DNA from 3 places in the Limnospira sp. PMC 289.06 genome. Region 2 is predicted to be linked to each of the others. Evidence: riboswitches for the same ligand, from Rfam matches in the RefSeq annotation. Region 2 holds a riboswitch; each other region holds the start of a gene.
What was found. A riboswitch is a leader RNA that binds a small molecule or an ion and turns the genes downstream of it on or off. The one in region 2 is predicted to bind cobalamin.

Region 1 (8,290 bases), on a different contig from region 2:
CAAGCCAACCTGCTCCTTTGCAGGTAAAATTAATTTCTATATCCGGCATCGACTCCCATATTTTTGCCGGGAGATCGGTAAATAGAATAGCCTCCCCCAAGAGGATGTTAACTAAAAATAACTAAATAACTCAATCGAATCATGTTTGGTCTCATCGGTCATCTTACCAGTTTGGAACACGCCCAGGTTGTGGCTCGGGATTTGGGTTATGCAGAATATGCTGATCAAGGTCTGGATTTTTGGTGCAGCGCACCACCCGTAATTGTTGAGGATCTTAAGGTAACAAGTATTACGGGTCAGGTAATTGAGGGTAGGTATGTAGAGTCTTGCTTCTTACCCGAAATGTTGGCTACTAACCGCATGAAAGCTGCTACTCGCAAAATTATTAATGCTATGGCTCATGCTCAAAAAAATGGCATTAATATTACGGCTTTGGGGGGGTTTTCTTCGATTATTTTGGAGAGATTTAATTTGGATCAACTGGGTAGAATTCGCAACATTAAGTTAGAGTTTGAGCGCTTCACTACCGGAAACACACACACGGCTTATATTATTTGCCGTCAAGTTGAACAAGCCGCACCGAAATTAGGAATAGATTTATCTAAGGCTACTGTGGCGGTTTGTGGTGCTACCGGAGATATTGGGAGTGCGGTTTGTCGGTGGCTAAATGGCAGACTTGATGTGGCTGAAATACTATTGATTGCTCGCGATCGCCAAAGACTCCAAAACCTCCAAGCTGAATTGGGACGGGGTAAAATTATGGCCTTAGATGAAGCATTACCCAAGGCTGATATTGTGGTTTGGGTCGCTAGTATGCCCCAGGGGGTGGAAATTGACCCGGAGGTTTTGAAAAAACCCTGTTTGTTGATTGATGGCGGCTATCCTAAAAATATGGCAACTAAGTTTCAAAGTCCCGGTGTTCATGTCCTGTCTGGGGGCATTGTGGAACACGCTTTAGATATTGACTGGAAAATCATGAAAATTGTCAATATGAATGTTCCCGGTCGCCAGCTATTCGCCTGTTTTGCGGAATCTATGTTATTGGAGTTTGAGGCTATATATACCAATTTTTCTTGGGGCCGAAATCAAATCACTTTGGATAAAATGGATATGATTGGTCGGATGTCTATTAAACATGGTTTTAAGCCACTGATGTTATAATTCTTTCCCCCTCCTCACCCGCTATTCTCAAACTCTGTTGATCTGGCAATTTCGGGTGAGGATCTGATTATTACTTGTGGCTTTTGGGGGGAATGCACAAAATATGGTTTTTGTCAAGGGTGATAAAAATAGTGGGGGCATTTTCCTCAAAAACTCGTGCATCGTGAATTTTATTTTTTGCTGGCAGAATAACTTTAACCGCGAGATAATCAGGGTTTCCGGCTGTATTTTTGCATATAGGCACAGTAAGCCCTTGGGTGCAATTTCTCCCAGCTTACCACAACCCCTATAATCTCGTCAACTTTTTGCGAGGAATTGGCAATAAAATTGTATTAATTCTTAACAATCTTTGGAAAAAAAAATATATTTGGTTGTATTAATTAGCAAAACTTATATAAAATTCGACAAGTAGGGGCAGGGGGTGGGGCAGTTCATTAACGGTAGAACCCGCCCCGATAGTTGAGAATTAAAGGGTTAATCTCTCATTTTTTCAGACCAAACGCGAGTGGGAAGACCCCAAACATAGATAAATCCTTCGGCGGCTTTGTGGTCAAATACATCTTCAGAGCCGTAAGTAGCCAGGTCAAGGCTGTAGAGGGATTTGTCAGACTTGCGGCCGACAATGTTGCAATTGCCTTTAAACAGTTTTACCCGTACAGTGCCGCTGACCCGTTCTTGAGTTTGTTTGATAAAGGCATCGATCGCACCTTTGAGGGGACTAAACCAGAGGCCATTATAGACAATTTGGCTATAGGTTTCCTCAATGCCGCGTTTATAGCGGGTGACATCAGAAGTGAGAACCAGACTTTCAAGATCTCGGTGAGCCTGAATGAGTACAACCATGGCAGGGGATTCGTAAACTTCCCGAGATTTAATGCCTACCAAACGATTCTCGATCATATCAATGCGTCCGATACCGTGGTTTCCGGCGATCGCATTTAAGCGAGAGATCAGGTCAACCCCGTTGAGTGCTTCCCCATTGAGGCTAACAGGAATGCCAGCTTGGAAGCCAATTTCTACATATTCGGGCTCGTTAGGAGTATCAGCGATCGCTTTAGTCATCCCATAAATATCCTCTGGGGGTTCAACCCAGGGATCTTCGAGTGGTCCAGCTTCGATCGCCATACCAAGCAAGTTGCGATCGAGACTGTAGGGGGAAGACTTTTTAACCGGGAAGGAAATGCCACATTTTTCCCCATAGGCGATCGTCTCTTCCCGACTCATACCCCACTCCCTAGCCGGAGCCAAAATCTTAATATTAGGGTTGAGAGCGCCGATAGACACATCAAAGCGGACCTGATCATTGCCTTTTCCCGTGCAACCGTGAGCGATCGCGTCTGCTCCGTATTTTTCGGCAACTTCCACCAAAATCTGAGCAATCAAAGGACGTGCTAAAGCCGTAGCCAGGGGATAGCGATTCTCATACAAAGCATTGGCTTGAATAGCCGGAAAAGCAAATTCCTGGACAAATCGCTGTTGTACATCAATCACTAAAGACTCACTCGCGCCAGAGTCGAGGGCCTTTTGTTTCACTGGTCCTAGTTCATCACCTTGTCCCAAGTCAACCGCCACAGTAATTACTTCAGCTACCCCAAACTCGTTTTTGAGGTAAGGAATACAGACGGAGGTATCTACACCACCAGAGTAGGCAAGTACAGCTTTTTCAGCGCGACCCATAATCTACCAAAGCTCCTAGACAACAAACATTTCATTATCACCCCAATCGCCACGATTTAACAGTGAACGGGTAACAATTAGGTTATAGTTTCAGAGCATCGCCAACTGTCCCCCAAAATCTATGTTTTTTAGCGTTGTTATCCCCACCTATAACCGTTTACCGATTTTACAGAAGTGTCTGAGAGCATTAGAAAATCAAGCCTATAGCGCCGCCGTGACGGGTTTAGAGGTGGTGTTAGTCGATGATGGTTCCACTGATGGGACTGTGGAATGGTTGGCCACTCATCAGGGCGCATTTCCCCATCTTCGCATTTACCAGCAAGACCACCAGGGACCGGCGGCGGCGCGAAATTTGGGAGTTGAACAGGCTAGGGGAGAGATTATTGTTTTTATCGATAGTGATTTGGTGGTAACTGATAGCTTTCTGGAGGCTCACGCTAGGGCATTAATTGCCAACTCTCAAAAAAGCGATCGCATCTTTACCTATGGTCGAGTTGTCAATACCTGCAATTTTGAACATCCCACCACAGAACCCTATAAAATTACCGATTTTTCCGCCGCTTATTTTGCTACTGGAAATGTGGCGATCGCCCGCCATTGGTTAATCGAAGCCGGATTATTTGACCCTCAATTTCAGCTTTATGGTTGGGAAGACCTCGAACTAGGAGTTAGGCTAAAAAAATTAGGTTTAAAATTAATCAAATGCCCCGCCGCCGTCGGATATCATTGGCATCCACCCTTTAGCTTAGAACAAATACCCGCCCTAATTGAAAAGGAAAAACAAAGGGGCAGAATGGGGGTAGTTTTCTACCAAAAACATCCTACATGGTCAGTAAAAATGATGATTCAAATGACAATTTTGCATCGGATACTCTGGGGGATTTTATCCCTCAGAGGTCAACTTAATGAAAGGACAATGGCGCATTTTTTACAGTGGTTAATTAATCGTGGTCAGTCTCAATTAGCCTTAGAAATTTCTCGGATTTTTTTGAATTGGTATAATGTGCAAGCCGTACAACAATATTGGGCCACCCGAGAGCATACTTAATTAAATATTTGCCAGCTTGGTTCACTATTGACCTACACATGGTATAATAGCCAAAACTATAGGTTCTAGTGGGGAACAGCCACTAGGAGTAATGGGGAAAGTTCGGTGTAAATCCGGCACTGTCCCGCAACTGTAATCAGATTTAAGGCAAATTTTTCCACCCAATCTGTGAGTCAGGATGCCCGCCTATAGTTATTTCTCACTCACAAATCTGCGAGGTACAGATGAGCAAAAATCATCGAATGATACACCTAATCGCCATGATTGGGTTAACATTTTATTTGGTAATAGGTGCAGCCACTCCAGCTCAAGCAATGCACATTATGGAAGGTTTTTTACCTATTACCTGGGCGGTTTTTTGGTGGGTGTTAATCATCCCTTTCTGGGTAATTGGTTTACAAAAACTCACCAAAATCACCCAAAAAAACCCCGAATTAAAGCTATTAATTGCCCTAGCCGGAGCCTTTACTTTTGTCCTGTCAGCCCTGAAAATACCCTCAGTGACAGGGAGTTGTTCTCACCCCACCGGAACCGGATTAGGAGTTGTTTTATTCGGACCGTCAGTGATGACAGTTTTAGGCAGTTTAGTTCTACTTTTCCAAGCCGTATTACTCGCTCACGGCGGTTTAACTACCCTGGGAGCCAATGTATTTTCCATGGCAATTGTCGGCCCTTGGGTCGCCTATGGCATTTACCAACTATTCTGCCAATTTAACCAACAAAAACTAGGTATTTTCTTCGCAGCAGCCTTGGGAAGTTTAGCCACTTATTTAATTACCTCCATACAGTTAGCCGTAGCTTTTCCGGCTGCTTCTGGGGGGGTTATCGCTTCCTTTATCAAATTTGCGGGGATTTTTGCAGTCACTCAAATTCCCCTATCAATTAGTGAGGGACTATTAACGCTGGTAGTTTGGAATTGGCTAGAGTCCTACGCCTCAGAAGAACTGCAAACCTTGAAAATTGGGAAAGCTAATAGCTAAGTAAAATAATCATGACACCAACTTCTGATCAACCCGTCAAAAATCGCAATTTATGGATGATTTTAGCCGTCGTTATTTTATCCATAACGCCACTAATTTTTATCCGAGGAGATTATGAGGGAGCCGATGAACAAGCCGAAAATCTCATCGGCGAAATTCAACCCAATTATCAACCCTGGTTTGAACCTATCTTAGAAGTTCCCAGTGGCGAAATTGAGAGCCTGTTATTTGTTTCTCAAGCCGCCATTGGTGCGGGTATCGTGGGCTATGTGATTGGCTTATATAAAGGTCGTCAACAAGGCAAAAATCGCTCATCCTAAATGCACCATCAAATTGATGCGATCGCCTATACCAATCGGTTAAGGTATTTACCCTCTGAACATAAGTTAACCTTTGCCGCCACCCTGTTTTGTCTCAGTTTGGCGGCTCCCCCCCTCCTGCAAATATTGATCACCATTTGGGTGACAATTTGGGTTGTGATTTACGCTAAAATCCCCCTAGGAATTTATCTGAAATTGCAAGCCATCCCCTTTAGTTTTTGGTTAACTAGCATTCCCGCCTTACTATTGGGGGTGGTTAATTCAGCTAATCTCGAATTAATTAAAACTGATATTATCTGGGGATTTAACCTAGGGGATATCTTGATATATTTCAGTAATCAAGGAATGCAACAAGCTGGGTTTTTGCTAACTCGCTCCCTAGTGTTAACCTCCTGTATGTATTTTATTTTACTCACTACCCCCCTAGTGGAAATCATTAGAATTTTCCGTAAGATTGGCTGTCCGAGTTTAATCACAGAATTATTAATGTTAATGTATCGGTTTATTTTTATGTTAACTGAAACCGCTAGTCAATTATTAATCGCTCAACAGGTTCGCATCGGTTATGGTGACTGGAAAACTACCATTCGCAGTTTAGGAATTGTCACCAGTCAACTACTCCAACAAACCCTAGAAAATTATCGACAAATTTGTTTAGGATTAACCGCGCGGGGGTTTAACGGAGAGTTGCGGGTTTGGTCGGTTTATCGCCACCAACCTAACCCTCGATATACCTGGGAAGGATGTTGTGGTTGTCTACTATTGTTGGTGAGTATTGGATGGTTTTATGTCCTCGGAATTTGAGTTACTAGAATTTGAGAATGTTCAGTATACTTACCCCGGTAGTCAGCAGCCAACCCTGGAAAATATCACTTGTCAATTTGGTAGATATCAGCGTTATGCTGTCATTGGACGTAATGGCTGCGGAAAAACTACCTTATTTCGATTAGCTAATGGGTTATATCGTCCCCAGTCAGGGGTGATTAGTTGGCGAGGTCAACCGCTACAATATAAACGGCGATCGTTGAATCAATTGCGCCAAAATGTGGGTTTAGTATTCCAAAATCCTGAACAGCAGTTAGTAGCCACTACCGTGTCAGAGGATATTTCCTATGGCTTGTGTAACTTGGGTTTATCTACCTCAGAAATTGCTCAAAGGGTGCGCCAAATTTTGGCTGAATTTGATTTAGTCAGTTTGGCGGATTTACCGATTAATTATCTGAGTTTGGGGCAGAAAAAAAGGGTGTCAATTGCTGATATAATGGTGTTGCAGCCACAATTATTATTTTTGGATGAACCTACGGCTTATCTTGACTCTTATCAAGTTACTAACTTTCACTGCTTATTAAATCAGATTCAACAGCAAGGAACTACTCTAGTTATCGCTACTCATAATTTGGATTTTGTGGAAGCATGGGCGGATTGGGTTTTGGTACTTGATGGCGGAAAACTGGCTTGTCAAGGTACACCAAAAGCCGTTTTTAGTCAAGGTCAACAACTCCAAGATTTAGGTTTGGGGGTTCCTTTAGTGGGGGATTTAATCAATTGGTTACAAGCTGAGAATATGGCTTTATCGGAAACACAGTTAAATCAGATTCAGCAACAGATACGCGATCGCTATTGGCGCTCAAATTCTTAATTTGGTTAAAATTGGCTGGGTAGTGGTAATCCGATTTGAGCATGGTTTAATAATGCTTCTACTGCTTGACGGTTGAGGGGACGGAAGAAAAAATAACCCTGTCCATATTTGCAATTAAACTTCTGTAAATGGTGGAGTTGTTCGGCGGTTTCAATACCTTCGGCGATCGCATCCATCTTCAGACTTTCAGCTAAAGCCACAATGACCCGGACAATTTCCCGCTTATCCTCGCCTTCGGGAATTTGACTGACAAATGAGCGGTCAATTTTGAGGATATCTACTGGGAATTTATGCAGATAACCCAACGAACAGTAACCTGTACCAAAATCATCAATACAAATTTTGATTTGTTGTTGTTTGAGTTGTTGTAAAGTGGCGATCGCTAATTCTGGGTCGTTCATAATTGCCGTTTCTGTAATCTCTAATTTTAACTCCGAACCCGCCACCCCCGTCTCAACTAAAATATTGCTAATACGCCGCCCCAAATCATTCGTAAATTGCTGAGAAGACAGGTTAACACTCATCATCAGATTAGAATAAACCGCAAACTTATCTTTCCATTCGCTTAACTGAAAACAAGCCTGTCGCAATACCCATTCCCCAATATCAACAATTAAACCCGCCTCCTCAGCTATCGGGATAAACTCAGCCGGAGATATCAAACCCTCTTGGGGGTGGTCCCAACGCAATAAAGCCTCAAATCCTGCAATAGTCCCCGTCGATAGTTCAATAATTGGTTGATAGTTCAGTTCAAACTGTTGTTCTTGTAACGCTAAACGTAGCTGGGTTTGCAGGTATAAGCGCCGTAGGGCGTTCGTTCGCATCGTTGAGTCAAAAACCACATAACAACCTTTTCCTTGCCTTTTAGCGCGATACATAGCCGTATCTGCATCTCTCAAGACCTCTGGAGAACTTTCATAGTTAGAGTTGTTACCCTCAACAATACCAATACTCGCACCCGTAAAAATCTGATTGTCTCCTAGGAATATCGGCAATTTTAAGGCTTCCTGAATCCTCTCCGCCACATCGATCGCCTCTTGAATATCCGTAATATTTTCTAATAAAATCGTGAACTCATCCCCTCCCAATCGTGCTAGGATATGTGAATCCACACAATCTGTAAGCCGTTTACTAATCTCGATTAGCAGTTGGTCGCCGATGGCGTGTCCGAGACTATCATTAATAAATTGGAAGCCATCTAGGTCTAAGAACAGAATAGCAAATTGATAATTATCTAGGGTCTTACATTTCCTAAGAGAATCATTTAATTTATCTAGGAAAAATGCCCGATTCCATAAATCCGTCAGAGAGTCATGGGAGGCGCTATGACGCAGTTTAGCTTCCGTTTCTTTCAGGTGGGTAATTTCCATAATTGACCCTTCATAGTAAAGCACACGGTCATGGCGATCGCTATAAAGAGCCCGCGCATTTTGCCAGATCCAAATTGATTGACCATCTCGCCGAT
Region 2 (8,290 bases):
GGCAAATTAGCCACCCCGGTTTTTAACTGTTGCACCATCTCTTGAGTGCTGGGAACCGCTGGGCTGTGGACATCATAAACGCCGTTCCCCACTTGATGTTTGTAGCCCGCATCAGTAATTTCAAACAGGGTTTCGTTATTGCTGCGGCTATTTTCAATGGACAATACATCCGCATCCAACCGCTCAATATGCTCAATAATATCCCCAAATTCCGAGTAACACATATGGGTATGGATTTGGGTTTGGGGTTTGGCAATAGCCGCAGATAAACGGAAAGCATCCACCGCCCAGGATAGATACTCATCCCAACGTTCTGGCTTGAGGGGGAGTCCTTCCCGCAAGGCAGGTTCATCAATTTGCACCATCTTCGCCCCAGCCGCTTCTAAGTCAGCGACTTCATCGCGCAAGGCTAAGGCAATCTGCATGGCTTGTTCACTGCGCGGAATATCGGTGCGGGTAAATGACCAGTTAATCATGGTGACCGGACCGGTTAGCATCCCTTTGACAATTTTATCGGTCAGGGATTTGGCTACCTTAAACTCTCGAACTGTCATGGGTCCGGTGCGGGCGACATCTCCATAAATAATCGGGGGACGCACGCAACGGCTGCCGTAACTTTGCACCCAACCATGTTCGCTAAAGGCAAAGCCAGATAACTGCACACCGAAAAATTCCACCATATCGGTGCGCTCAAATTCGCCATGTACCAATACATCGAGTCCGGCTTCTTCTTGGAATTGGATGCACTTGGCAATTTCGGCATCGATCGCCGCTTCATATTCGGCTTGGGTAATGTCACCCCGTTTCAGTTTCACCCGCAGTTGCCGCACTTCGGAGGTTTGGGGGAAAGACCCGATGGTGGTGGTGGGGAATGGGGGCAAAACGGGCTGGCGTTCTTGACGTTGTTCATAAGGCAAAGTCCGCTCTAAATCCTGGGAGGTCAGATTTTGCAGGCGTTCTTTTACCCCCTGATTAACTGGGCTAAATTCCTGGAAGGTTTGCCATTGGCTGCGGATGACTTCCAGATACTTGTCAGGTTCTTGGGTTCCATAGGAGCGATCGGCCCAATCAGCCAGCAGTGTGATTTCTACTAACTTCTGTTCAGCAAAGCTCAAAACGGACCGCAAGGGTTCGGGGAGTTTGGTTTCTCGCTGGGCATCGTATGGCACAAATTGCAGGGAAGCAGACGGCTGAATCCGCAGGTTAGGGGTGACACGGGAAATGGCTTCCAGGGTTGACAAAACGGAGTCGGGGCGAATTTTCCAGACGTTGCGGGCATCAATAATTCCCGCCCCCAACTCTTTATCGTCGGGGAAACCATACTGTTGCAATAACTCCAGGTTCCGCCCACGGGTGAAGTCTAAACTAATGCCAGCTACGGGTAATTCCATCACCCAGGGGTAATTGTCTCCCAAGTCATCAAAGTAGGTGATGAGGTGAATGGGTAAGCCGACTTGACTGAGCGATTGATAGGTGGATTGATAGAGTTGTTTGAAGTTGGCGGCATCTCCCAATACTAAAGCGGGTTCATGGATTTGGACTTCAGCGACACCCATTTTTTGGAGTTCTTGGAGAAGCAGGAGATAGCGATCGCCTAGTTGTTTCCCCGCCTGATCTTGATTCATCTCGAAACGACTCAGCCGCAGCAAAGTCACCGGACCCAAAACCATGGGAACAGCGCGATCGCCCAATAAGGTTTGAGCCCGCTGCACAGTTTCCAGGAAATCGCTAAAGTCTGGTGGCTGCAATGTTTCGGGAATTTCTGGGACGAGGTAGTGATAGTTGGTATCGAACCATTTAGTCATTTCTAGGGCTCGAATGCCATCAAAACCCCGCGCCATGGCAAAATAACGGTCAAGTCCGCTAAAGGATGCAAACCGTTCGGGAATGATGCCTAAGCGGATACTCCAGTCTAAAACGTGATCGTAGAGGCTCATGTCGCCAATACCAATGCGATCGATACCGGCATGAAGTTGAGTTTCCCAGTTTTTGAACTCAACTTCATTCCGAGTCTGGATGAGGGTTTCTGCGTCCGATTTACCCCGCCAAAAGGCTTCTAATGCCTTTTTTAACTCGCGACTTTTACCAATACGAGGATAGCCGAGAGTCGCGGTTTCCAGACGGGTTTGTGTATAAATTTCCGAGGTCATAAATTGCCCTTGTCCTTATGGTGAAAATAGTCACAGAAATCTAGTCCATCCCCGCGACAAACCAGCGGAGTGAACAATTGAGCGCAGCAGAATATCTGCCAAATTGAGTTGAGCAATACTCAGACCAGACTGATTAGAGTCACGCTTTGGACGAGTGACCCTCTGCCAGTCAATGTCTACATAAGGCTAGTTTTCTCAAAATGGCAATTTCAAATCAGGGCGCTACCCATGCAACGCCAGGGGAGTCGTCCTAAAAAATGAAGGCAATATTAATTGTGAAAAAGCTAAACGAACCATCATCCGTACCTCGCAGACGAAAAATAACAGTTTTTGGTGCATCTCCAGAGGAGACAGTTCGGCGGGCATTCTGACTTCGAGAGTTGTGTCTCTCCTCACAGCTGCGGGACAGCGCCGGATTTACGCCGGACTTTCCCCCTTACGTCTGATGGCTGGTCCCCATCAGAACCGACAATATTTAAGCATGATAACACACGAAGCGGAGATTTGACGAAATCATGGAAAAGTTACTGTAAACTGGGGGAACAACGATAGATGTCAGCAACCCGGTTTCTAGGGCTTAGGGTTTCACCAAGCGGCCAAGCCGCCCAAAGTCCATGGGAGAGCCACGGCACGAGAGCTAAAATTCTCAAATACAGTCGTGATCGCTATAGCCAAAGAACCAAAGGCGATCGCCTACTTATCCCCTCTGAAAACAAAGATAGTCAAAATGCAGGGTTCTCAAAAAATTCAGGTCGGGGTGAGCGACTTACGGCAAGCCTTTCATACTCATTTTCAATCGGCTGAACAAATTAAACAGATTTCGGCTTATTTACTCCTATTCTATGCGGTTGAATGTGGGCTAAAGAGCATTTTGCTCAAACGAAACCAGTTGCGAACCACAGCACTGATTCCCGATCCAACCCTCTTATATGAATCTGGTCATAACCTAGATAGATGGGTCAAGGAACTGAAAATTTCCGCCAGCATAATTAGCCAAACTCCCAATTTTCATCTAGCCCAAGGTGGTTCAACTTTAAACATAGAAAAAGCTCATCAAGCTTGGCGATATGGTATTAATATTAAGCCTGAAGATGAAAAAGTTTTAGTTGAGTGGTTAAACAGTATTAGCCAATGAATTAAGGAGAACATAAACCGATGATTCCCTCAGATATTCGTCTTTATACTTGGGTTGATGTAGAAGAAGTTTTGCTGCGGAAAAAAAAGCAAAATAAATGGCCAAACGGGTTGGTTTGGGCGCGAACCTACTGGGACGGGTTAACCATGGGAATTCGTCCGGGAACTCAAGCAGAAGCCCAAAATTGGCTGAGTGAAATCTACGACCCTCGCTTCCGAAATAATTATATTATCTTAGAGAGTGTTGATGAAAATCAACGGATTTTGCCGATTTGGTGGGAAGAAACCGAGGAAGACCCCCCAACTCCTAGACTGACTCCGAGTTTATCCAGACCTGGAGTGCTTTTTCCTCCTAGTGAGAATGTCGAACCTCCGGCTATTATGCCATCAGATTTTCCCCCAGTGGTGGCGTTTCATTCTTTTAAAGGTGGAGTGGGAAGGACTACTCATGCGATCGCCTTAGCCAAGGCTTTAACTGCTAAAAAACAAACGGTTCTGTTAGTTGATGGGGACTTAGAACCTCCGGGAATTAGTTGGTTATTTGAGCGAAGATTGCCCTATCCTCCCGTTTCTTTTGCGGACTTGTTAGCATTGGTTCATGGTGATGAATCTCCCCATTATGAAACCGCCATTCAATTAGTGAGCGATCGCCTACAAAATGCCTTAATTGATGGGATATTTATTCTGCCATCATTTCGCTCTACTTCAGGATTTACCTCTTTAGAAATTCGACCAGAACATCTGATCCAAGGTTCTCAAAATGCTTTTATCTTGACCGATATCTTAGCCCGTCTCGGGAAATATCTGGGAGTCGATGTGGTCTTGGTAGACTTGCGGGCTGGACTCTCATAATTAGCGACAGGTTTAATTTTAGATCCGCGAGTTTATCGGATATTTGTTACTACCTTGAGCGGACAATCGAGCGCCGGAACGGCGAGAGTTTTAGAACTGATTGGAGAGCGATCGCCTTCCACCAGAGAAGAAGACCCATTCCCCGCCTTAATTTTCAGCCAAGTTCCTGAAGATAAAAAATTCACCGATTGGGTGATTGAACCTGAACAACAATTGCTGGAAGCCGCCAAAACATTTATCGAAGACAATGGGGATATTCTCAGAGTAATTACCCCCTTTGCTGATAGTTTGCTGGTTTTACCTCCTACTTGGGAAGAGGTGATGAGTAAGCTAGAGCGATCGGGTATTGTAGATGCAGTTAGTCCACTGCTAGATTGGTTGCCTAGTCCAAGTGGTGCATCAATCCCAGAAAGTCTTCCTAGTTTAAGTTTAAAATCTCAACGACAACAGATTAAAGAATTGGCGGAAAAATTGGTTTATGCTGAGACAGCACAAATCGATAATTTTTTGGCAACGATTCCTTTAAAGCAATTGGCTTCAGACCATCGATGACAACTCCCTATTACAGTCGTAGTGGGCGCTAAAGGTTCAGGAAAAACTTATACATTTATGCAAATTGTTCGCCGTCAAAATTGGGAAAAATTTGTCCAGGAAACTGGGTAAACAGTCACAAATAATGCCTTGATAGCTCCCATATTATCATCAAACAATTTAGAGAATACTGCCAAAATAATAGTCGAAAATGTGCAAAGATAAACTGCCAAAATATTAATGTTTTCTCATCCTAAATTCTCTAACGATATTCGGGATTATATAAGACAAAATCAGACGGGAAACCTCCATGAAGGTCAGTGGCGGGAATGTTGGCTAGATGTCATAGCTTGGGGGGTGGGATTTAAACCGGAGGAAGCCGGGGCGGGTCGAAAATTAACCGACCATTTATTTGAAAAAAAACAGCAGCTTATTGTCGTCATTGATGGGCTAGAAGACTTATTTCAAAACTTTGATAATGATGAAAATCAACAAAAAGCTCTACGCGCTTTACTGCAAGAAGTACCGGAATGGTTGGCGCAACAGCCCGGTCGTCCTTTGGGAATAATTATTTTTGTCCGGCGAGATATTGTCTTGGCGGCGGTGCGTCAAAATGCCGCTCAGATGATGGCTCGTTATCAGCCTTATGCCTTAAAATGGAATCGGCAAGAAGCACTTAGATTAGTGGTTTGGGTTACCAAAAAAGCCCTTCCAGATTTTAACATTAATCTTGACAAACTGCCAGATATGAGCGAGGAGGAAATCACCGATACTTTAGTCCCACTGTGGGGTAAAAAATTGGGTAGTGAAAAATCTAAAGAAGCTCGTTCTGTGCAATTTGTCCTGGCTGCTCTTTCTGATTTCAACGGTCAAATTCAATCGCGAGATTTGGTCAGATTTTTAAAGATAGCCGCTGATAAATCTATGAATGATACTCGGTGGCAGTATCGAATCCTTATTCCTAAAGCAATTCGGGATGCTTTACGTGACTGTAGCAAGGAGAAAATAAAAGAAATTCAGATCGAAAATACTGCCTTAAAAAAGATTTTTGCGAAATTACAGAAATTGGCAGACGCTAACCGCAAAATTCCTTTTAGCCGCGAAGCTGCTCAGTTATCGACTGAGGAAATTAAAACCTTATTAGATAATGGCGTAGTCATTCAGGAAAAAGATGATTATTATATGCCGGAAATCTTCCGTTATGGGTTAAACTTTAAACTGACAGGTAGGGCGCGCCCTCGCGTTTTATCTCTGGCTCGGCGTGCGGGACAAAGTTCTTAATTGGTCAGTAATCAAACCATATATTAAGCAGCGATGATAAATCTGTGCTTTTGACTGATAATTAGCGACTTAGGGTTGCTATTAACAACACTCAGGCTATAAATATGATCATGGTTTTGGGGGCGGATAATTCAGAATGTTTGCTCTAGTGTCGCACAAGCTGATTAACGACTAATCACAATCAATCCCTGGCCAGGGCCTCCATGAATTTCCACTTGAGCTACATCCCCTGTTTCTGAATAAAAGCGAACCGTACTTCTCGACTGTGAGGGTATCGATCGCCATTGACGGGAATTCGAGTCGTACTCTAGGTTTGTGGTATAACCATCATCCCAACGGATCACAATTCTCCGAGAACTTTGTTCAATGGAGCAACCAGTTGACTGCGCTTGGGGTTGGTTCTGACCATAAAAACTGCAACGGCCCCGATAGTTTCGGCTCGATTGTGCTTGACCTGGCTCCATTAGCATCAAGCTGGAGGCGATAAGGACACTGCTCAGGTAGGCAGCTTTCTCTAGCAAATTTGATCCGAACTTCATGGCGCGTAAACCTTAATATTATCTGATCACAATTGCCCTTTGTTTAGGGTATGACAATCCAATTAACTTGTCAATGGCTTTCGCCCTTAAATTATAGTCTTTTAATCCGGTAGTGCGATCGGGTACTCCCATGACTTGACCAATGAGGTCGAAGGTTTCATAAATGAGCGATCGCCTCGATATCCTCCCCGGTGCAACCAATCACCCGCCTGCCAACTCATAACTATCAGCCAACCTCAACGCCTTGGATTTTAATCCCAACCGGGTAAAATAAAAGTCTGGTTATCCCATACAAACTTGGTTGCGACCTTGAGACTTCGCTTGATAGAGTGCGAGGTCTGCTTGTTTCAATAAATCATCTAAGCATCGCAAATCTTTGGTCAATTCTGAGAGACCAAAAGAAGCCGTTATCTGAAAATCAGATGGGATATCAGGATGGTTAAAGTACAGTTGGGAAATACTCACCCGCAGACGCTCTGCCATGTCTAGGGCTTGTAAAATTTCGCTTCTGGGTAACAAAACCATAAATTCTTCCCCACCATATCGGAATGCTAAATCATTGACTCTCAACAATTGATTTGTGAGTTTCGCGACTTTTTGGAGGACATAATCACCAGCTAAATGTCCGAACTGATCATTGATTTTTTTAAAATGGTCTATGTCTATCAACATTATAGAGAGTGGGAAGCCCATTTGCTGGTGGTAAGCTATCTCTTGTTCTAGCCTAGAATTTAAAAAGCGGCGATTTAATAGCCCGGTCAATTCGTCAATGGTTGATAACTGCTCAAGTTTTTTGTTGGCTACCAGTAGCTCCCTATAGGTTTCCATGAAGTCGAGTACCGGAAAGCAGAGGGTCTGGGCATTGACGCAGGGGATGGTCATAAACAGCAGTAAACCCATCATGTGAAAGTTGCTTATTGTATCATCGGTACTCGGAGAAAGCCAGAAATTTAGGAGGATTAATGTTCTGGCAATCAGAACTATAAACAGCATCAGATCAAGCCAAAGCATGATCCTAATAATTGTATTTCTACGCACCGGTTCTCGGAGGACAATTAATCCTGGTATCAGGTAAAAAATTGCATTTAGGGCTGATGTGTATATTCCAGGTATCCACTTATGGTGCATAATCGAGATGAGAAAAATCAGGCTAAAAACCAGTACACTGAGCGCAATAATTATATATAATTTGTGGATTTTACGATTGATAGATTTGTCTAAAAAAATGAAAATAGAATGGGTTAGCAAAATGGGCATTAAGGCTAGAAATATATTAGATAATGGCAGTGTATATACATTAACTCCATAGCTAAACCTCAAAAACAATAACAGACATCCCAAAGCGAATGAAAAGCATCCATAAGCCATCCATTTGAGAAAATCGTGATTCCTAACCTTAAAAAAAGCCATTAAGAATACACCGTTAGCTGTAAAGTTCAACGCGGTAGTCAAAATCAGGGTTTGTAAGTGCATTGATGGTAATGAAACTATTCAATTTTGGTGATTAATATCGCTGGGTTCATCAATGATATGATAGCGTTATTGAACCACAATTACTATTGTACTATCACTCATATAAAATTTCCAGTAAGTTAATATGGTGGTGAAAATATGGTGGGGGCAAAAATTTTTTGCCCGTACCAGATTAAGTTAGACTAGCTCAGATAGAACTTGGGTTAAGCCCAGCCCAGAATTTGGGCAACCTCTTCAGCCAAAGACAGAGGTTCAAAGGGTTTAGCAATTACACCACTGACACCGAGACTATCAAACTTTTGGCGATCGCGATCTTGAATTTTCGCCGTC
Region 3 (8,290 bases), on a different contig from region 2:
CGGCGAGAGTGCCGATTAACCAACCAGGGGCGTTAATTTGCTCAAGACCATGAGCCATGCCATCTACAAATACGGTACCAAAGGCGATCTCAAAAAAGTCGATAAATGCGCCGCCAAAGTTAATGGAAATCAGGAACATCAGGTACATGACTACCAAGAAAATGGGTATACCCCAGGCGCGACTGAGGATGACCTGATCAATGCGATCGGAAACGTGCTGTTGTACTACATCCGATCGCTGTGTGATACCCTGTAACATCTGATGAATCCAGCTATAGCGAGCATCAGCAATCAATAGGTCGATATCTTCTCCCAGGGTTTGGTGTATGCGGTGGCGGTGGGTGGCAATTTGCTTAACGACATCTTGATTAACCAAACTTTGGCGATCGTCATATTGCAATAAACTGAGACTTTGCCAACGATGGTCTGGGGGTAAGTAGTTATATTGTTGGGCTACCGATTCGGTAATTTCACTTAGGGCGGCTTCGATAACGGCTGGATAGGCGACTTTGGCTTGGGGGCGGTCTGCCAAATGTATGGCATCTCGGACAATTTCCCGCAGTTGTTCTACCCCTCGCCCGGAACTAGCACTCATGGGAATTACGGGACAGCCTAAGCGATCGCCTAATTGTTGGGCATCAATGGTAATTTGCCGCTGCTTGGCTATATCTATCATATTCAGGGCGATCGCGATCGGTAAACCCATTTCCAGCAGTTGGGTGGTTAGATACAGATTTCGCTCTAGGTTGGACGCATCTACGATATTGATAATTAGGGTGGCTTCACCGGATAGTAAATAGTCTCGCGCTACCTGTTCATCTAATCCTGTGCTGGCATCTTCCACGTCGAGAGAGTAAACCCCTGGTAGGTCAATGACTTTGATGGTCTGGTTTTGATAACGATAGCTTCCCTCTTTCCGTTCTACGGTAACTCCGGGCCAGTTACCTACCCGCTGATTACTACCAGTTAAAGCGTTAAATAGGGTCGTTTTCCCACAGTTAGGGTTCCCCACCAAAGCAATACAGGACACCGCCGCCTTGTTATCGGTTTGGCGGTTCACTTCCATAGACTGACTCACAATTTTGTTCCTCGTTTAGGATGGGTCGATTAATGCCACCTGGAGGGCATCTGCTTCGTCTTTGCGTAAACTCAGGTTAAATCCCCTGACCTCAATTTGAGTCGGGTCTCCTAAAGGGGCGTGGCGTTTGACTGTAAATTCGACCCCTGGAGTTAATCCCATGGCTAATAATTTCCGTTTGTAGCTACCCGCGCCAGAGTCATAACCAACCACCCGCAACCGAGAACCGATCGCCGCATGGCGCAACTGCACAACATTAGTTTTATTCATTGATGAGAGTTTCCTTTTGGACTGGGTGAGGTTTTCTGTGGCGACCTGAATATTCTCAGCCATATCTGCCCCCAGTCCTAAGCGATGGTCGCCTAGGGCGATAATCACTGATCCACTGGTTGTGGAACTAATGACATTTAATTCTACACCGGGCATTAACCCCATTCCCATTAGACGGGTATTGCCTCCGGCACAGTTGAGAGCAACTATATATAAGCGATCGCCTACCTTCGCCTCCGACAAAGCAAAGGCTCCCGGAGTTGATGGTTTGCCCACTACAACCAATGATTCTGGTGATTCACTTATGGTGCGATCGTGACCAGTGTTGTCTTTGAGGTAAGTAAATCCTGACCAGCTTGATCCACCATCAAAGCAGTTCACGGATACATCGGCACAGTAGTTATCATTGTCCATAATCTATTGGCTCTTGTTGAGCTAATTGAGAATTAATTTTAATTAATACCATATAACTAGGTTAAAAATCCCATTGTTAATAAATTTTTAACAAACCCCCTTGTTTAGAAAAATCAAAAATTATACCACAAAAATTAATTTTGTCAACTACTTGCAATATTTGTTTGTAGTGTGTTACATTTGTTTACAAGAAGTCAAAGAGGCAAAAATATTATGGTTCGTGGACAAATTATGGAAGAAGGTGGACGCGCAAACGTTTATGCGATCGAACCCCAAGTATATGTAGAGGAAGCGCAACAATTCGGTTTCAACAAACACGCAGAGAAACTCAACGGACGACTAGCTATGATCGGGTTTGTATCCGCCCTAGCCTTAGAAGTATTAACCGGACATGGTTTAATCGGCTGGTTAACTAGCCTGTAAAACCCAGATTTTCTCAGCCTATAATTTCAGTAGCATTTCGGAGAATTGTATGAAAACAGATTTTAACTTTCCTAACCAATACATGATGGGACCCGTAATCTTTCGACCGGACTTTAACAGTCCCTCAGAAGTGATTACCGCTAACCAAGCCTGGTCTTTATTCTTCACAGGTGGTCAGGAAGATAAAGCCCTTGGCTATAATGCAGAATACGGAAGATTTTTTACAAATTTACTGATGGCGATCGCCGTTAGCGGCGCTATTGGGGCTTTGATTTTCACTAACTTAGCCTAAGTCATCAAATTTACCTATCTCTCCCTAGTCACTAATAACAAACCGTCCCTGTTTAGAAATAAGCAGGGACTTTTTTTAGTTTTTCCCCGAATTAGCCCAACCTGTGATAAGATATTCTCGATATCGGTTCTAAGGGAAATCAGCCCTTAGAGGAAACGGGGAAAGTCCGGTGTAAGTCCGGCGCTGTCCCGCAACTGTGATGGGACTCTGTTGGTCTCTCAGTCAGAATGCCCGCCGATAAGTAACCTATTGTTGATTCATCTGCGAGGTATGGATGATGGTTGATTTAGTATTTTCACAATCTAAATATCATAGCGATCGCCCATCTAAACCCTAAGAAAATCTCAACATTATATAGATAGCCAATCGCTATAATTTCGGAGGAGTCAAAAAACCGTGCATAAAATTCCTGTAACCATCATCACCGGATTTTTAGGGGCTGGAAAAACCACCCTAATCCGCCATTTACTACAAAATAACCAAGGTCGTCGTATCGCGGTATTAGTCAATGAATTTGGCGAAGTAGGTATTGATGGCGAAATCCTCAAATCTTGCCAAGTGTGTGACGAAGAAGAAACGGAAACTAATATCATCGAATTAGCCAATGGTTGTCTGTGTTGCACCGTCCAGGAAGAGTTTTTGCCCACTATGCAAGAACTACTTAAACGCCAGGATACGATTGATTCGATATTAATAGAAACCTCTGGTTTAGCTTTACCCAAGCCACTGGTGCAAGCGTTCCGATGGCCGGAAATTCGCACTAAAGCCACTGTGGATGGTGTGATTACGGTAGTTGATAGTGAAGCCTTAGCTAATGGTCAACTGGTGGGAGATTTAGAGGCTTTAGAACAGCAGCGCCAAGCGGATGAAACCTTGGAACATGAAACACCAATTGAGGAGTTATTTGAGGATCAGTTAGCCTGTGCTGATTTGGTACTTTTGACGAAAGGCGATCGCATTGATGAAGAGTCTCAGCAGCGGGTTCACCAATGGCTAAAACAGGAGTTAACCCCAGGAGTGCAGATGGTTTCCTGTCAGCAAGGTAAAATTTCGGCTGACATATTATTAGGCTTTAATGCAGCCGTAGAAGACCATCTGGACAGTCGCCCAAGTCACCATGACCAGGAAGAGGAACACGAACACGATGATGATATCAATGCTGTGCATTTAGTCTTAGATCCGGTTGGGGACTCGGCTAGTTTAGTCAATCAATTAAAGGCGATCGCCCAGCAGTTTGAAATCTACCGGATTAAAGGTTTTGTAGCCGTCGCCAATAAACCAATGCGGATGGTAGTTCAAGGAGTCGGAAACCGATTTGAGACCTTCTTCGATCGCCCCTGGAAAACCGACGAACCTCGCCAAACTCAACTGGTGTTTATTGGTCGTAGTCTTAATCAACAACAAATAGCCGCTTCTTTGGAATCAGAAACCATGGCGTTAAACGGGTAGAATTTGAGAGATTTTAGCGATACTTTCTAACATCTCCCCAACCAACCCGGTTTTTTTTCCAGAAGCCGGGTTTCTAATTCCCCACGATACCTTAAAAAAAGAAACCGGGTCAAAAAAGGGTTGACAACGAGTCTGCCAGCGCTATATGTTAAGGTTTACAGTTTGCAGCGCCGCCAAAACAGCCCCAATATAATCATACTTTACCCCACTTTCCGTCTCGTCTCCATCCCACCTTATCTTAATAGCATATTGCGTCCCCTGGGTATTCCCCAATTTAGTTTAGCCTCTAAGACCTGGTAGATTTACCTTGGGATGCCCAAATTTAGTCAAGGCTTCACAAATCCTGATAGGAAAACTGTTTAATCATCTATGGTTCAAAAACGAACAATTGAGGAATTGCATCAGTCAGCATCTTTATTCTGGCCAGAGTTTTTGGTTCAACAACAACTCAAACAGAGTATTATCCCGGTGTTGATTGAAACCCAACAGCAGTTTCTCTCAATTCTTGCCTTGGAATTAGAAAATCCCCTAGATATCTTTACCGCTTTAGAAATATCAAAGCTCTCCGCTAATTTATTTCTCAAACACCTTCTAATTTTAGCAGATTTTGGAGGGGAAAAACTACAACGTTTAAATCAAGAGTTTCATTTATTGTTCCCCGATGGACAATTAGAGTATGTTTGGAACAATACTCAATTTTGTTATCGTTTTCAGGCGTTACCCATATCAGGAATATTATCAAACCAAAAACTTAACATTTCCAGCCAGAAATCGCTGTTTAAAAAACACGCTTTGTCTGAAGTATATAAAGATATTATTGTTGTTATCCTGTTTGCTGGAGATTCAACAAATACTAAAATTTCTGGCATTTTTAAGACTTGGGGATGTCAAATTGGAGAATTAATGGGTAAGTACGATGAACTTTCCGAGTTTATAAGCCAGCGTTATATTTATCTAAGCCGTATTACTGCAGGAGCTAAAAGTAATGATTTGGGTCAGCTTTTGCAACGTCATATATATAAATATTTAGCCAAAAAGTTAAATCACAAGGATATTGATATCAACCTCAATTCTACCATTCCTGGAGTCAGCCATAAGCAAATCGGAAAAAGAGAAACCAACTTTGATATCGTCCTGAATAAAGGTGAAAAATATATAGCAATTGAAATTAGCTTTCAGGAAACCACAAATAGCACAATTGAGCGGAAAGCGGGTCAAGCAAAATCAAGATTTGAGCAGATTGATGGCTTGGGTAACAAGATTATTTATATCATTGATGGAGTCGGTAACTTCCAACGCCAATCTGCTCTGAATACTATTGATGAGTATAGCCACTTGCTTTTGGTATTTTCTGAGTCAGAACTGAATTACTTAAACCACTTTATTCTCGACTTTATAGAAAATGAAAACTGTTAAATTTATAGATTTATTCGCCGGAATTGGGGGATTGCGACTCGGCTTTGAACAGGCGGTTGACTCCTTCGGTTGCATCCCTGATTGTCTCCTCAGTAGTGAAATTGATAGGGATGCTAGACAGGTTTATCAAGCCAACTTTTCCGAAACTCCCCAAGGGGATATTAAGACCATTTCCTCCCTTCCCCCTCATCATATTTTGCTGGCTGGATTTCCTTGTCAAAGTTTCTCATACGCGGGAAAAAAAGCCGGATTTGGAGATACGCGGGGAACCTTGTTTTTTGAGATTTTACGCCTCATAGATAGCCAACAACCCCAGGCTTTTATTTTTGAGAATGTTCGCGGTTTAGTCACCCATGACCAAGGAAAAACTATTAACACAATTCGCCAAAAAATGCAAGAGCGGGGTTATAGTTTTGACCTATTTTTACTGAATAGCTCCAATTATGGTGTCCCCCAAAATCGTGTCCGAGCCTATATGATGGGTGTTCTGAATCAAACCCCTCACTTTAACCTTTTGTCCGATTTGGGGGCTAAGGATTCTCACTCTTATCAGTCCGGTCAACTGTCTTTATTTTCGGCGTATCAAACTCCCTGTAAAGTCAGAGATATTTTAGAGGATAATCCCCCCCAACATTATGATTGTTCTGCGGAATTTACCACCGCATTACGAACTTTTCTGAAGGGGGACTTAGAGAAATTACATGGGGTGAGACTGATTGACTATCGGGGAGGAAACTCGATTCACTCTTGGGAGTTAGGGTTACGGGGAGACTGTACCCCCCAGGAAATTGACCTGATGAATCGCTTGATTACTAAACGCCGCCATAAGGTTTTTGGTCAACATCAAGATGGGAAGTTACTCACCCAGGCTCAAATTGCCAGTTTTTATCCCCATCCAAATTTACAGCAATTATTAGGGTCTTTGGTTGACAAAAACTATCTGCAAATTATTGATGATAAATATAAGCCAGTGGCGGGTAATTTTTCCTTTGAAGTCTATAAGTTTCTCGACCTCGATAAAATATCGGTGACTTTGGTGGCTAGTGATGCGAACCGATTGGGGGTATATCATCGGGGAAGAGTCCGTCGAATTACTCCCCGTGAGGCGGCGCGTTTACAGGGGTTCCCAGATTCTTTCCAACTTCACCCCAATCAGAATAAGGCTTATCGTCAGTTGGGAAATTCGGTGACCATTCCGGTGGTTAAAGCGATCGCTCAAGAGTTGTTACTAAACTTAATACCAACAGCTAAGACTTCATTTCTTGGGAAACCATAAATTTCCCAGTAGCAACTAATGGGGATGGTCGTGATTATTGAGGTGATTTTCATCCTCTAAATTGATGCACTTTTGGCAACCTTATCGGCTTGGGAATTATCGCCACAGTCTTGAATAGCGATCGCGCCTATCTGCGATCGCCGTTCATTTTAATCTCTAACGCAGTCTTTCCACATCTTCCACCGACAACGACAAAGCCTGAGCTACTTGCTCTATACTTAAACCCATTGACAGCAGTTTAGGAATGGCTTCTCGTTGGGTTTGTTCGGCGCGATCGGCCCGTTGGCGTTCGAGTTTAGCTAATTCACTACCAGTGAGCAATAAATTACCCTGGTTATCCCACCAACGTAACCATTGCTGAGTCTGATTTTGATAGCTACCTGACCACACCCCCAACTCGACTCCCATAGTGGCGATCGCATAATGATGGCGATCGTTCGGTTCCAACCGATGATAGCGACCATCCACCCAGTGATAAACCTCTAACTCATGGGTTTTAATTACATAAATTGCATAATAAGGAATGCGAATAATCTGCTCATAAACCCAAAATTTTCCGGGTTTTTGATTGCCGCCTTCTGGCAAACGAGAGAGGGGGGTCTTGTCTCGTTCTTCAGAACCATCGCCGCTGGCTAATTCAATGGCAACAAAAGGAGCCGTATACTCCCGCCATAATACATAAGAACGGCGATATTGACCATCTAATTGCGGTGGAACATTGGGAACATAGAACCAATCTGGGGCTTCGGCACCCCGTTCAGGCGGGTCAGTTTCCCGCCAATAAATGCCACTATCTTGCCCGATCGCATATTGTCCGTCGGGGTGGAGAGTTTGCAATGTGCTTTCCAGAGAATCGGTCAATAAAATACTCTGGGGATGTTCTTGAAAGTTTTTCACAAACGTGCCGTCGGATTCAGGTAATTGAGTGTGATCGGGAAAAGCGGGCGGTACTATTGTCGGGTCTAGGCTTTGAGTCATGTCTATCCGCTAGTAAAAGGGCAGATATTTTATTTAATTATAGCTATTGAAGTGAAGGGTAGCTAATTTCTCTTGTTATTCTGGCTCCCATTCTGACTGGCATATTTCCCCAGCCATTTGATTTTCCTCTCTTAAACTGAGTGCGATCGATGCTTCAGCTTCCAGGGGCTTAATTTCTGACTCCGAATACTTACCCTTTGGTAGTGCGATCGGATTGGGAATAGTTGCTAAAGTCAGGGCGCGAGTAGTCTGGCAAATGGCATGATAGGGATCTATTTCCAGCACCTTATCAAAACAAATTAGCGCCTCTTCATACCGATGTAAATTACACAGCGTCGCCCCTTCATTGTACCATAAATCTGCCACATCCGGATTAATTTTTATCGCTTGTTCATAACACCGGATTGCCGCTTCATAGTCTTCTAATTGCTCCAAAATGATGCCTTTGTACACCCAAGCGGGAATAAAATGAGGGTTACAGTCAATCGCTTTTTCAAAACAATCCAAAGCCTGAGCATAGTTCTCCTGCTCTTGCCATACCATCCCTTCCTCAAACCACATTTCGCAGTCGGGGGCTTTTGTCATGGTTCCTTAACTCCTGCCAAGTCTTTTGTCTGCGGTTCTACCAACACATCCCCAGGGGGAAGTCCTGCCTAAAGTCGTTGTCCAGGGTATAATCAGCATACCGCAAGTT

Region 1: it holds a riboswitch for cobalamin, as region 2 does, so the genes downstream of both, P5674_RS01395 (energy-coupling factor ABC transporter permease) here and metE (5-methyltetrahydropteroyltriglutamate--homocysteine S-methyltransferase) in region 2, are expected to answer to the same signal.
Region 3: it holds a riboswitch for cobalamin, as region 2 does, so the genes downstream of both, cobW (cobalamin biosynthesis protein CobW) here and metE (5-methyltetrahydropteroyltriglutamate--homocysteine S-methyltransferase) in region 2, are expected to answer to the same signal.

Annotation. Positions count from the first base shown of each region.
Region 1 is NZ_JARPLC010000003.1:38,296-46,585, reverse strand. It holds gene P5674_RS01410 (long-chain acyl-[acyl-carrier-protein] reductase) at 142-1,161, shown strand; gene P5674_RS01405 (argininosuccinate synthase) at 1,636-2,838, opposite strand; gene P5674_RS01400 (glycosyltransferase family 2 protein) at 2,960-3,886, shown strand; cobalamin riboswitch at 3,930-4,090, shown strand; gene P5674_RS01395 (energy-coupling factor ABC transporter permease) at 4,111-4,866, shown strand; gene P5674_RS01390 (energy-coupling factor ABC transporter substrate-binding protein) at 4,878-5,186, shown strand; gene cbiQ (cobalt ECF transporter T component CbiQ) at 5,187-5,990, shown strand; gene P5674_RS01380 (energy-coupling factor ABC transporter ATP-binding protein) at 5,974-6,825, shown strand; gene P5674_RS01375 (sensor domain-containing protein) at 6,831-8,290, opposite strand, start outside.
Region 2 is NZ_JARPLC010000044.1:22,596-30,885, reverse strand. It holds gene metE (5-methyltetrahydropteroyltriglutamate--homocysteine S-methyltransferase) at 1-2,150, opposite strand, end outside; cobalamin riboswitch at 2,491-2,635, opposite strand; gene P5674_RS11545 (hypothetical protein) at 2,809-3,285, shown strand; gene P5674_RS11540 (ParA family protein) at 3,306-4,136, shown strand; gene P5674_RS11535 (hypothetical protein) at 4,191-4,688, shown strand; gene P5674_RS11530 (hypothetical protein) at 4,908-5,948, shown strand; gene P5674_RS11525 (hypothetical protein) at 6,113-6,487, opposite strand; gene P5674_RS11520 (hypothetical protein) at 6,506-6,688, opposite strand; gene P5674_RS11515 (GGDEF domain-containing protein) at 6,770-7,960, opposite strand; gene P5674_RS11510 (response regulator) at 8,164-8,290, opposite strand, start outside.
Region 3 is NZ_JARPLC010000009.1:53,108-61,397, forward strand. It holds gene feoB (Fe(2+) transporter permease subunit FeoB) at 1-1,066, opposite strand, end outside; gene P5674_RS03860 (ferrous iron transport protein A) at 1,094-1,762, opposite strand; gene P5674_RS03865 (chlorophyll a/b-binding protein) at 1,976-2,185, shown strand; gene P5674_RS03870 (hypothetical protein) at 2,235-2,477, shown strand; cobalamin riboswitch at 2,585-2,730, shown strand; gene cobW (cobalamin biosynthesis protein CobW) at 2,874-3,926, shown strand; gene P5674_RS03880 (DpnII family type II restriction endonuclease) at 4,296-5,342, shown strand; gene dcm (DNA (cytosine-5-)-methyltransferase) at 5,329-6,618, shown strand; gene P5674_RS03890 (Uma2 family endonuclease) at 6,775-7,596, opposite strand; gene P5674_RS03895 (tetratricopeptide repeat protein) at 7,672-8,181, opposite strand.